DNA from 4 places in the Pseudomonas abietaniphila genome. Region 4 is predicted to be linked to each of the others. Evidence: riboswitches for the same ligand, from Rfam matches in the RefSeq annotation. Region 4 holds a riboswitch; each other region holds the start of a gene.

Region 1 (2,194 bases), 2.0 Mb from region 4:
GGCCATCGCGGTGATGGACCGGGTACTGTCCTACGACGAACCCTACGATGCGGTGATTCAGGCTGGCTATGGCGAGCACGGCCGCGAAGGTCTGCAGGAGCTGCTGGAAGTACCCGTGGTGGACATTACCGAGGCGGCCGCAAGCCTGGCGATGCTGTTGGGCCACAAGTACTCGGTGGTGACCACGCTGGATCGGGCGGTGCCGTTGATCGAGGACCGGCTGAAACTGGCGGGCGTCTACGAGCGTTGCGCCTCGGTGCGCGCCAGCGGCATGAGCGTGCTGGAACTGGAGGAAAAACCGGACCGCGCGCTGGAAGCCATCGCCGAGCAGGCCGTTGAAGCCGTCACCCGAGATAAAGCGGAAGTGATCTGCCTGGGCTGCGGAGGAATGGCCGGCCTTGATCAGATGATTCGCGACCGCGCCGGTGTTCCGGTGGTTGATGGCGTGACAGCGGCCGTGGCACTGGCCGAATCGCTGGTACGTCTGGGCCTCAAGACCTCGAAGGTCCGCACCTACGCCACGCCGCGGCCGAAGAGCGTCGTTGGCTGGCCGTTTCGTCTGCAGAATTGAAGCGTCGGTGAGCGATAGACCGGCGGTGCATTCGCCTCATGCCAGCGAATCGTTTAGTATCCCCGCCGCCGGTTTCCACTCGGAATTAATAGGGAATCCACGGGCCCTGCTCTGCCAGGCTCAAACGGAACTGTCCCCGCAACTGTAGGCGCTGAGCCCTGCTTCAAGAATGCCACTGGGTCAAACCGGGAAGGCTGAAGCCGGGCGAGGACGCGCCAGTCAGGAGACCTGCCGGCAAGCGTCAATCATTCACCGGCGGGGTGTCCGGGAAGGACACCCGTGCGCGTCTTTTTCGCGATCTGCACTTGCCCTGTCTTTTCAGCGGCGAGCCGGGATGTGCTTTCCAGTGCCTGCCCTTTCGGCCAACAGGTTTACTGGAGATCCCCGCTCATGTCGCTGCGCCGCCTTTGGTTGTTGCTCGCCAGTCTGACGCTGTCTAGCCCGCTCCTCGCTGAGTCAACGCATTACCCGCTGACGGTCGACAACTGCGGCGTACCGCTGACATTCGCCCAGGCACCGCAAAAAACCGTGACCATCGGCCAGGCCGCAACGGAAATGCTTTACGCACTGGGGCTCAGCCAACAGGTGATCGGCACGTCGTTGTGGTTCAACGACGTACTGCCTCAATTCAAGGACGCCAACAATACGATTGATCGCCTGGCCGACAACGCACCCAGCTTCGAGTCGGTGGTTGGCAAACGCCCGGATTTCGTCCCGGTTCAGTTCGAATGGATGGTCGGACCTCAAGGCGCAGTCGGTACCCGGCAACAGTTTCACGACCTGAACATCCCGACCTACATCCTGCCGTCCGACTGTGAGGGCAAGAACAACCGGGTGGGCGCGGACGGCACGCGCCTGGCGGCCTTCAACGTCGAGACGCTGTACAAGACCCTGGCTCAACTGGCGCTGATCTTCTACGTACAGGATCGCGGACAACAGCTGATCGCCGGCTATCAGGCGCGTCTGGCCAAGGCCGTTGAACAGGCGAAAAACCATGGCAGCCACGACGTTTCGGCGGTGTTCTGGTTTTCCAGCCCTGACCTCGACACTGACCCTTTTGTCGCCGGCCGCAAGGGCATCCCCAATTTCATGCTCGACACGCTGGGCATGCGCAATGTCATCGATTCCGATGAAGAGTGGCCCACCGTTGGCTGGGAAACCATCGCCAAGGCCAATCCGACGATTCTGGTGATCGCTCGCATGGACCGCCGGCGCTTCCCGGCCGACGATCATGAAAAGAAACTGGCGTTTCTCAAATCCGATCCGGTGACGCGCAACATGGACGCGGTGAAGCACAATCGCATCGTGATCATGGACGCCAGCGCAATGGAATCCAGCGTGAGGCTGTTCGACGGTATCGAGCAGCTCGGCGCTGCCGTTCAAAGCGCCACCTCTGCGCCATGAACCGCATGAGTGTGTGTCGATGGCTGGGCCACGGCCTGTGGGTCAGCGCCGTACTGGCGCTGGCAATCATGGCGGGCGTTGCGATCGGCGAGACGTCGATCAGCCTGCCTGTCATCGCTCAGGTGTTGGCGAACAAGCTGTGGGCGGCCGGTTACCGGGTGGACCTCATCGACGAAGGCATTGTCTGGAACTACCGCCTGACCCGCGCCATTGTCGCGG
Region 2 (2,194 bases), 2.2 Mb from region 4:
CCAGATCGGTGAGCGCGGCGCCCTTCGACTGCCCGAACCGCTGCTCCAGTTCATCGGGATTCAGCTTGAGTCCGGGAATCACCTGCCCGCCGTTACGGCCCGAAGCCCCCTCACCGATGTTCAGTGCGTCAAGCACCACCACGTCGCCGTCAATCGCCGACAGTTCAAGCGCAGTGGACAGCCCGGTGTACCCCGCACCAATCACCACACAACGCGCACGGGACGGGAGCCTGGCGACGAAGGCCGGCATGGGTGACTGAACCTGCCAAAGGCAACTGAAGAGATCGACTGATGCTTTCAAGATTCACCTGTATCGATAATCGATATAAGTCTATTTATATTCGATATCGTCAGGCGCGCAAGTGCCCTCTTCCCGGCACGTCGTTTCCGGGGCAAATGCGTCGTTAAAGGCCTTTAAAGCTATCGATATTCGATAGATCGTCCCCCAAGAGAGGCAATGGGTTCAGCCTGTAACCGGCCCGATGCCCTCACGCGCCACGCCATCCCGATTGACTGAGGCACCACACCGTGGTCTCCTACACGCCTTGTTACGGGTGCCCTTCACAGGGTGAAACGGGAAACCGGTGCGCGCAGACCTCAAGGTGTGTGCAAGTCCGGCGCTGCCCCCGCAACGGTAAGCGAGTGAAGAGTCAGATCCACTGTGTCGGTAGCGATATGGGAAGGCGATTCTTGAAGGCATGTGGCAGTTGCACGTGTCCCTCGCAAGCCCGGAGACCGGCCCGACAACGACACATAACGAACCCGCGGTGGGCGGGCGCTGTTGAGTTCATGGCCGACGCTCGTCCGCCGTGTCCCTTGCGCCTTCCCGTCCGCTGACATCTCAGAGGGAAGCGCCATGTCGATCAGTACCACCAGCCAGACATCCAGCCACATCACTACTCAGACCCAACGCCTGACCGCCGCCATCAGCGCGATGATCCTTGGCGCGTGCCTGGTTTACTTCGCCGGTTTCTCGCACCTGGACGCCGTGCACAACGCTGCGCACGACACCCGTCACAGCGCCGCCTTCCCTTGCCATTGAGACCTCTCGCCATGTTCAAGCGAATCGCTCAAACGGCGGGTTTCACGGGTCTGCTCGCTGCCCTGCTGCTGACCCTGCTGCAAAGCTTCTGGGTCGCCCCCTTGATCCACGAAGCTGAAACCTATGAGAAAGCCCCTGCCGCCGAACAGCACGCGCATGCTGAAGGCGCCATGGCCGCTCATGTCCACGACGACGAGGCCTGGGAGCCGGAAGATGGCTGGCAGCGCGTAGTGTCCACGGCGGGCGGGAACCTGGTGGTTGCCGTGGGTTTCGCATTGATGCTGGTAGCGCTTTACACCTTGCGCACGCCGGCCACCGCTCGCCAGGGCGCGCTCTGGGGACTGGCCGGTTTTGCCGTGTTCGTCCTCGCGCCAACCCTGGGCTTGCCCCCTGAGTTGCCGGGCACAGCGGCCGCAGACCTGACTCAGCGGCAAATCTGGTGGGCGAGCACCGCCGCCTCCACGGCAGTAGGTCTGGCGCTGATCGTGTTCGCTCGTCACTGGCTATTGAAAGTGCTGGGGGCCGTGATCCTGGTGATTCCACACGTCGTTGGCGCACCTCAGCCGGAAGTCCACTCGGCACTGGCGCCGCAAGCGCTGGAGGCACAGTTCAAGATCGCCTCGTTGCTGACCAACGCGGTGTTCTGGATTGCGATGGGCCTGATCAGCGCCTGGCTGTTTCGCCGCAGCGCCGCGCAATCAGCTCACGCGAGCCTGAACCACGCCGTATGAGTGAACCCGACAACCGGCCGATACGCGTGATCGGCCTGGGCTGCCAGCGTGGCTGCCCCGCGTCGGTGCTGCTGGGGCTGATTGAAGTCTGCCTGATGGAACACAAGCTGACGTTGAACGACGTCACCGCCCTCGCCTCCATCGACCGCAAATCGGACGAGGTGGGACTGCTGGAACTGGCGGAACAACTCCAGTTGCCGCTCGGGTTTTTCAGCGCAGAGGAGCTGGCGGTTTTCGAGCCGCACCTGAGCCACCGCTCACAGATCGCTTTCGACCACACCGGCTGTTATGGCGTGGCAGAAAGCGCGGCGCTGGCGATGGCTTCGCGGTTAAACGGCCCACCCGTGAAGTTGGTGATCGAACGACGCAACAGTTCCCAAGCGACCTTCGCATTGGCTTCCACGTTGTAATGCCATTTCCC
Region 3 (2,194 bases), 2.1 Mb from region 4:
TGGACAACCGCCTGGGTCAGGGCGTCGAGCAACAGTGCTTCGTCGGCTTGCGGCAGCGAGATGGAAATCGAGTCGAACGCGTCGTGGTCATGATCATCGTGGTCGTCGCCGTCGTGATGATCGTGGTGCGTTTTGCGGCCGTCGATGTGCAGCTCGGACTCGGCGCCCAGCCCCAGCAGGACGCTGATCGGCAACTGGCCCTTGCTGGCTTCGATGACTTTGACCGCAGGTGGCAACTCTTCGGCCACTTCAGCGCGCACAGCGGCCAATGCAGCAGCATCGAGCATGTCGGCCTTGTTGAGGATGACCAGGTCGGCGCTCGCCAGCTGGTCGGCGAACAGCTCGTGCAACGGGGACTCGTGGTCCAGGTTCGGATCGAGTTTGCGCTGTGCGTCGACCTGATCCGGGAATGCCGCGAACGTGCCGGCAACGACAGCCGGGCTGTCAACCACCGTGATGACGGCGTCAACGGTGCAGGCGTTGCGGATCTCAGGCCACTGGAAGGCTTGAACCAGCGGTTTCGGCAGAGCGAGGCCCGAGGTTTCGATGAGGATATGGTCCAGATCACCACGGCGGGCGACCAGCTCCTGCATCACCGGGAAAAACTCTTCCTGGACGGTGCAGCACAGGCAGCCGTTGGCCAGTTCATAGACGCGACCGTTGGCCTCTTCTTCGGTGCAGCCGATGGTGCATTGCTTGAGGATTTCGCCGTCAATGCCCAGCTCGCCGAATTCGTTGACGATCACCGCGATACGGCGCCCCTCGGCGTTATCGAGCATGTGGCGCAACAGGGTGGTTTTGCCCGAACCGAGAAAGCCGGTGACGATGGTGACGGGAAGTTTGGCCAGTGTTTTCATCGGATGCCCTATGGCGTTGCGGCGGGCAAACAGGACGAGAACCGCGCAGCCGTCGATGCCGACAGGCTCGCCATTCGATTCGCCACCGGATCACCCCGCCCGGTTGTAATGAGAATTCGCAGGGCCTTGCTGAAAAGCAAGCCCGTCTTTGAGGCAGGTCTCCTGGCTCACGGCGGCGAAGTGGCTGACGCAGTCGTCACGCCTATCGCATTCATCACGCCTTCCCGCTCGCGCAGTGGCTGTGCAATGAACATGACCGTTTACAGTTGCGGGGGCAGCTGCGGCATGTACCGCATTCCCTTCTTAGCGCCGGTGTCGAGAAACCCGAGCCGGCGAACCTCAAGTGCGCAAGGCTACGCAGTGGTCAGGCGAAGGTCAACGAGCAACGGTATACGTGGGGCATTTTGCACGTCGCAGTTTGTAGTGACCGGACCATCGCGCTGGAAAAGCAACAGCATCGGAGGACGCGAATCCGGTAGGAGTGGAGTGAGGGAGATTGATGTATGACGATGATCGTTCCCACAGGTCATGCATTTGCCGCAAATCCTGCTAACGGCAAATCCCGACAGCCATCAGCGAAACCCACCCGCCCGCTGACTCCAACCCGCGCTGGAGATGGCATGCGCGGTGTGAATCAGTGAAGGGCCGAAGGCTTTGCGCGCGTCCTGAAAACTCCAGCGGCTGGCCGGCACCGAGATGTTGATCGCGCCCAACGGCGTGCCACCCGCATCGACAATCGGCGCTGCCAGGCTAATGTCTCCCAGAAAATACTCGCCCTCAATGCTGCTGTAGCCCTCCTCCCGCGCCTCGGCGATCGTGTCGAGCAAGGCGTCGAGATCGGTGATCGTGGCATGGGTGTGCATCGGGCGCGGCATGGCGCGGAGCAGATCGGCGCAGGCCTGGGGGTCGAGTCGGGACAGGTACGCGCGGCCCGACGCAGTGCAGTACATCGGCAGGCTCAGCCCCAACGGCATCGGAATCATTACCTGATTGTGGCTGGGAAAACGCGCGACGAAGACCATCTCGTGCCCGTCCGGCTCGGACAGGTTGCAGCTTTCGTGGCATTCCCGGTTGAGTTGATGCAGGTACGGGGATGCCCGGTCGATCAGGCTGTCGGTCTGCAGGTAGCCAAAGCCCAGCGACAAGGCGCGTGGCGTCAACTGGTAGCGTTTGCTCTGCGGATCCTTGCGCAGGTAGCCCAAGGCTTCAAGGGTGAAAGCGAAGCGCTGTGCCGCGCTTTTGGTGATGCCGGTCGCGGCGGCGATCTCGGGCAGGTTCATGCTCGGATTGCCGGCACGAAACGCCATAATCACCTCAAGACCGCGGGCCAGCGTGCT
Region 4 (2,194 bases):
GTTGGCGCTGGGAACGCCTGCGCCCGCCCGTCCCATGACTTTTTTCATGACCCAGCCGCGAATGCCTTTGCCATCGTCAGGCTTGGGCGGCGCGTTGGTCTCCGCCACCAGTACGTCACCGTTGGGCAACACATACAGCCAACGAGGGTGATCGAGGTTCTCCGCGAACGCCGCGACTTGTGTGCCGGGTGCGGCGATGGGTTTTGCGCCCGCCGCCCAGCCAACAGCCGGGGCGATGTTCACGGTGGGGATAAGGGTCTTGTTCGGTTCGGGAAGCTTGGGTGACGGGCCGGTGCCGTCCGAAACCTGCAACCTGGATGACTCGCCGCAGGCCGCGAGCCCTCCGGCGACCAACAGTAAAACCACCATCTGGGGTCTGAGTTTGAACATGATCGATCTCCGCTTGCTCGCAGTGAGGCATCTGGCAGTCATGCAAAGGCATGTACAGGAATAGAGACGTGGCTGAGCGGTGGGTTCAACCGCTCGTTCAATTGCTGCATGGCGTGCCGCTTTGATTGACGCTCTGGAGTCAACCCTCTAACCTTCGCCGATTGTTTCAGGTGCCCGCGACCACGGTCGTTCAACAGGGTGAAACAGGGAAGCCGGTGCGCGCATTTCACGCTCAATCCCGGCGCTGCCTCCGCAACGGTAAATGAGTCAAGGTCACGCACGATGCCACTGTGTTCATGGAGCATGGGAAGGCGCGTGGCTTGTGTTTCAACTCATGAGTCCGGAGACCGGCCTGATCCATTCAAACAGCATCACGGAGGGCGATGCTCTGCGCAGGCTCGGGTTTTCAGCTCCCGGCGCCTGCTGTCAGTCTTTGCCTGTGCCTTCCGTTTGCCACACCTGCCCTCAAGCGGAGAGCTGAGATGAGCGAATCCCCTGAACGTGACGAACGCCACCTGGCGCGCATGCTGCGCAAAAAGGCGGTGATGGACGAGCGCATTGCCAGCGCCCCGAATGAATGCGGCCTGCTGCTGGTGTTGACCGGCAACGGCAAGGGCAAAAGCAGTTCCGCCTTCGGCATGCTGGCGCGAGCCATGGGCCACGGCATGCAGTGCGGCGTGGTGCAGTTCATCAAGGGCCGCAATGCCACGGGCGAAGAACTGTTCTTCCGCCGCTTCCCGGAACAGGTGCGCTATCACGTGATGGGCGAAGGCTTTACCTGGGAAACTCAGGATCGCCAGCGCGACATCGCCGCTGCCGAAGCCGCCTGGGCCGTCACGCAGCAACTGCTCAACGACCCGAGCATCGGTCTGGTGGTCCTCGATGAACTCAACATCGCCCTCAAGCACGGTTACCTCGATCTGGAGCGCGTGCTCAGCGATCTGCAGGCGCGCCCGCCCATGCAGCACGTTGTGATCACCGGGCGTGGCGCCAAGCAGGAGTTGATCGACCTGTCCGACACCGTGTCTGACATCGGCGTGGTGAAGCATGCATTCCAGGCCGGTATCAAGGCGCAGAAGGGCATCGAATTGTGAGTGAGCGTCAGCCTCGGCAATGCCCGGCGGTGTTGATCGCCGCGCCCGCGTCCGGTCAGGGCAAGACCACCGTCACCGCCGCGTTGGCACGCCTGCATCGCAATCAGGGTCGCAAGGTCCGTGTGTTCAAATGCGGGCCGGATTTTCTTGACCCGATGATTCTCGAACGCGCCAGCGGCAACCCGGTGTACCAACTGGACATGTGGATGGTGGGCGAGGACGAGAGCCGTCGTCTGCTGTGGGAAGCGGCCGCCGACGCTGACCTGATTCTCATTGAAGGGGTCATGGGGTTGTTTGACGGCACGCCGTCCAGCGCCGACCTGGCGAGGCATTTTGGCGTGCCGGTCCTGGGCGTCATCGACGGCACGGCCATGGCGCAGACGTTTGGTGCACTCGCCTTGGGGTTGGCGCGTTATCAACCGGATTTGCCGTTCGCCGGTGTGCTGGCCAACCGGGTCGGCACGGTGCGTCATGCCCAATTGCTCGAAGGCAGTCTGACCGAAGGCCTGCGTTGGTATGGCGCCCTGTCGCGGGAAACCGGTATCGAACTGCCGAGCCGCCATCTGGGCTTGGTGCAAGCCAGTGAACTGAACGATCTGGACGTGCGTCTGGACGCTGCCGCCGATGCGTTGGCCAGCACCTGCGATGCAACGCTGCCGCCGGCCGTGACATTCTCGGCGCCTGATTTCGTGCCGGCCGAGCCCTTGCTG

What was found. Region 4 has a riboswitch for cobalamin ahead of cobO (cob(I)yrinic acid a,c-diamide adenosyltransferase). Riboswitches for the same ligand answer to the same signal wherever they lie in the genome.
Region 1: linked by a shared signal. The riboswitch ahead of ABDX87_RS26510 (ABC transporter substrate-binding protein) and the one ahead of cobO (cob(I)yrinic acid a,c-diamide adenosyltransferase) in region 4 are both predicted to bind cobalamin.
Region 2: linked by a shared signal. The riboswitch ahead of ABDX87_RS25890 (CbtB domain-containing protein) and the one ahead of cobO (cob(I)yrinic acid a,c-diamide adenosyltransferase) in region 4 are both predicted to bind cobalamin.
Region 3: linked by a shared signal. The riboswitch ahead of cobW (cobalamin biosynthesis protein CobW) and the one ahead of cobO (cob(I)yrinic acid a,c-diamide adenosyltransferase) in region 4 are both predicted to bind cobalamin.

What each region holds. Positions count from the first base shown of each region.
Region 1 is NZ_CP155619.1:6,013,937-6,016,130, reverse strand. It holds gene ABDX87_RS26515 (aspartate/glutamate racemase family protein) at 1-571, shown strand, start outside; cobalamin riboswitch at 624-821, shown strand; gene ABDX87_RS26510 (ABC transporter substrate-binding protein) at 962-1,975, shown strand; gene ABDX87_RS26505 (FecCD family ABC transporter permease) at 1,981-2,194, shown strand, end outside.
Region 2 is NZ_CP155619.1:5,871,380-5,873,573, reverse strand. It holds gene ABDX87_RS25895 (NAD(P)/FAD-dependent oxidoreductase) at 1-250, opposite strand, end outside; cobalamin riboswitch at 536-758, shown strand; gene ABDX87_RS25890 (CbtB domain-containing protein) at 857-1,042, shown strand; gene ABDX87_RS25885 (CbtA family protein) at 1,054-1,773, shown strand; gene ABDX87_RS25880 (cobalamin biosynthesis protein) at 1,770-2,183, shown strand.
Region 3 is NZ_CP155619.1:5,880,339-5,882,532, reverse strand. It holds gene cobW (cobalamin biosynthesis protein CobW) at 1-857, opposite strand, end outside; cobalamin riboswitch at 993-1,208, opposite strand; gene ABDX87_RS25925 (IclR family transcriptional regulator) at 1,430-2,194, opposite strand, start outside.
Region 4 is NZ_CP155619.1:1,470,069-1,472,262, reverse strand. It holds gene ABDX87_RS06510 (PQQ-dependent sugar dehydrogenase) at 1-390, opposite strand, end outside; cobalamin riboswitch at 542-760, shown strand; gene cobO (cob(I)yrinic acid a,c-diamide adenosyltransferase) at 873-1,484, shown strand; gene ABDX87_RS06500 (cobyrinate a,c-diamide synthase) at 1,481-2,194, shown strand, end outside.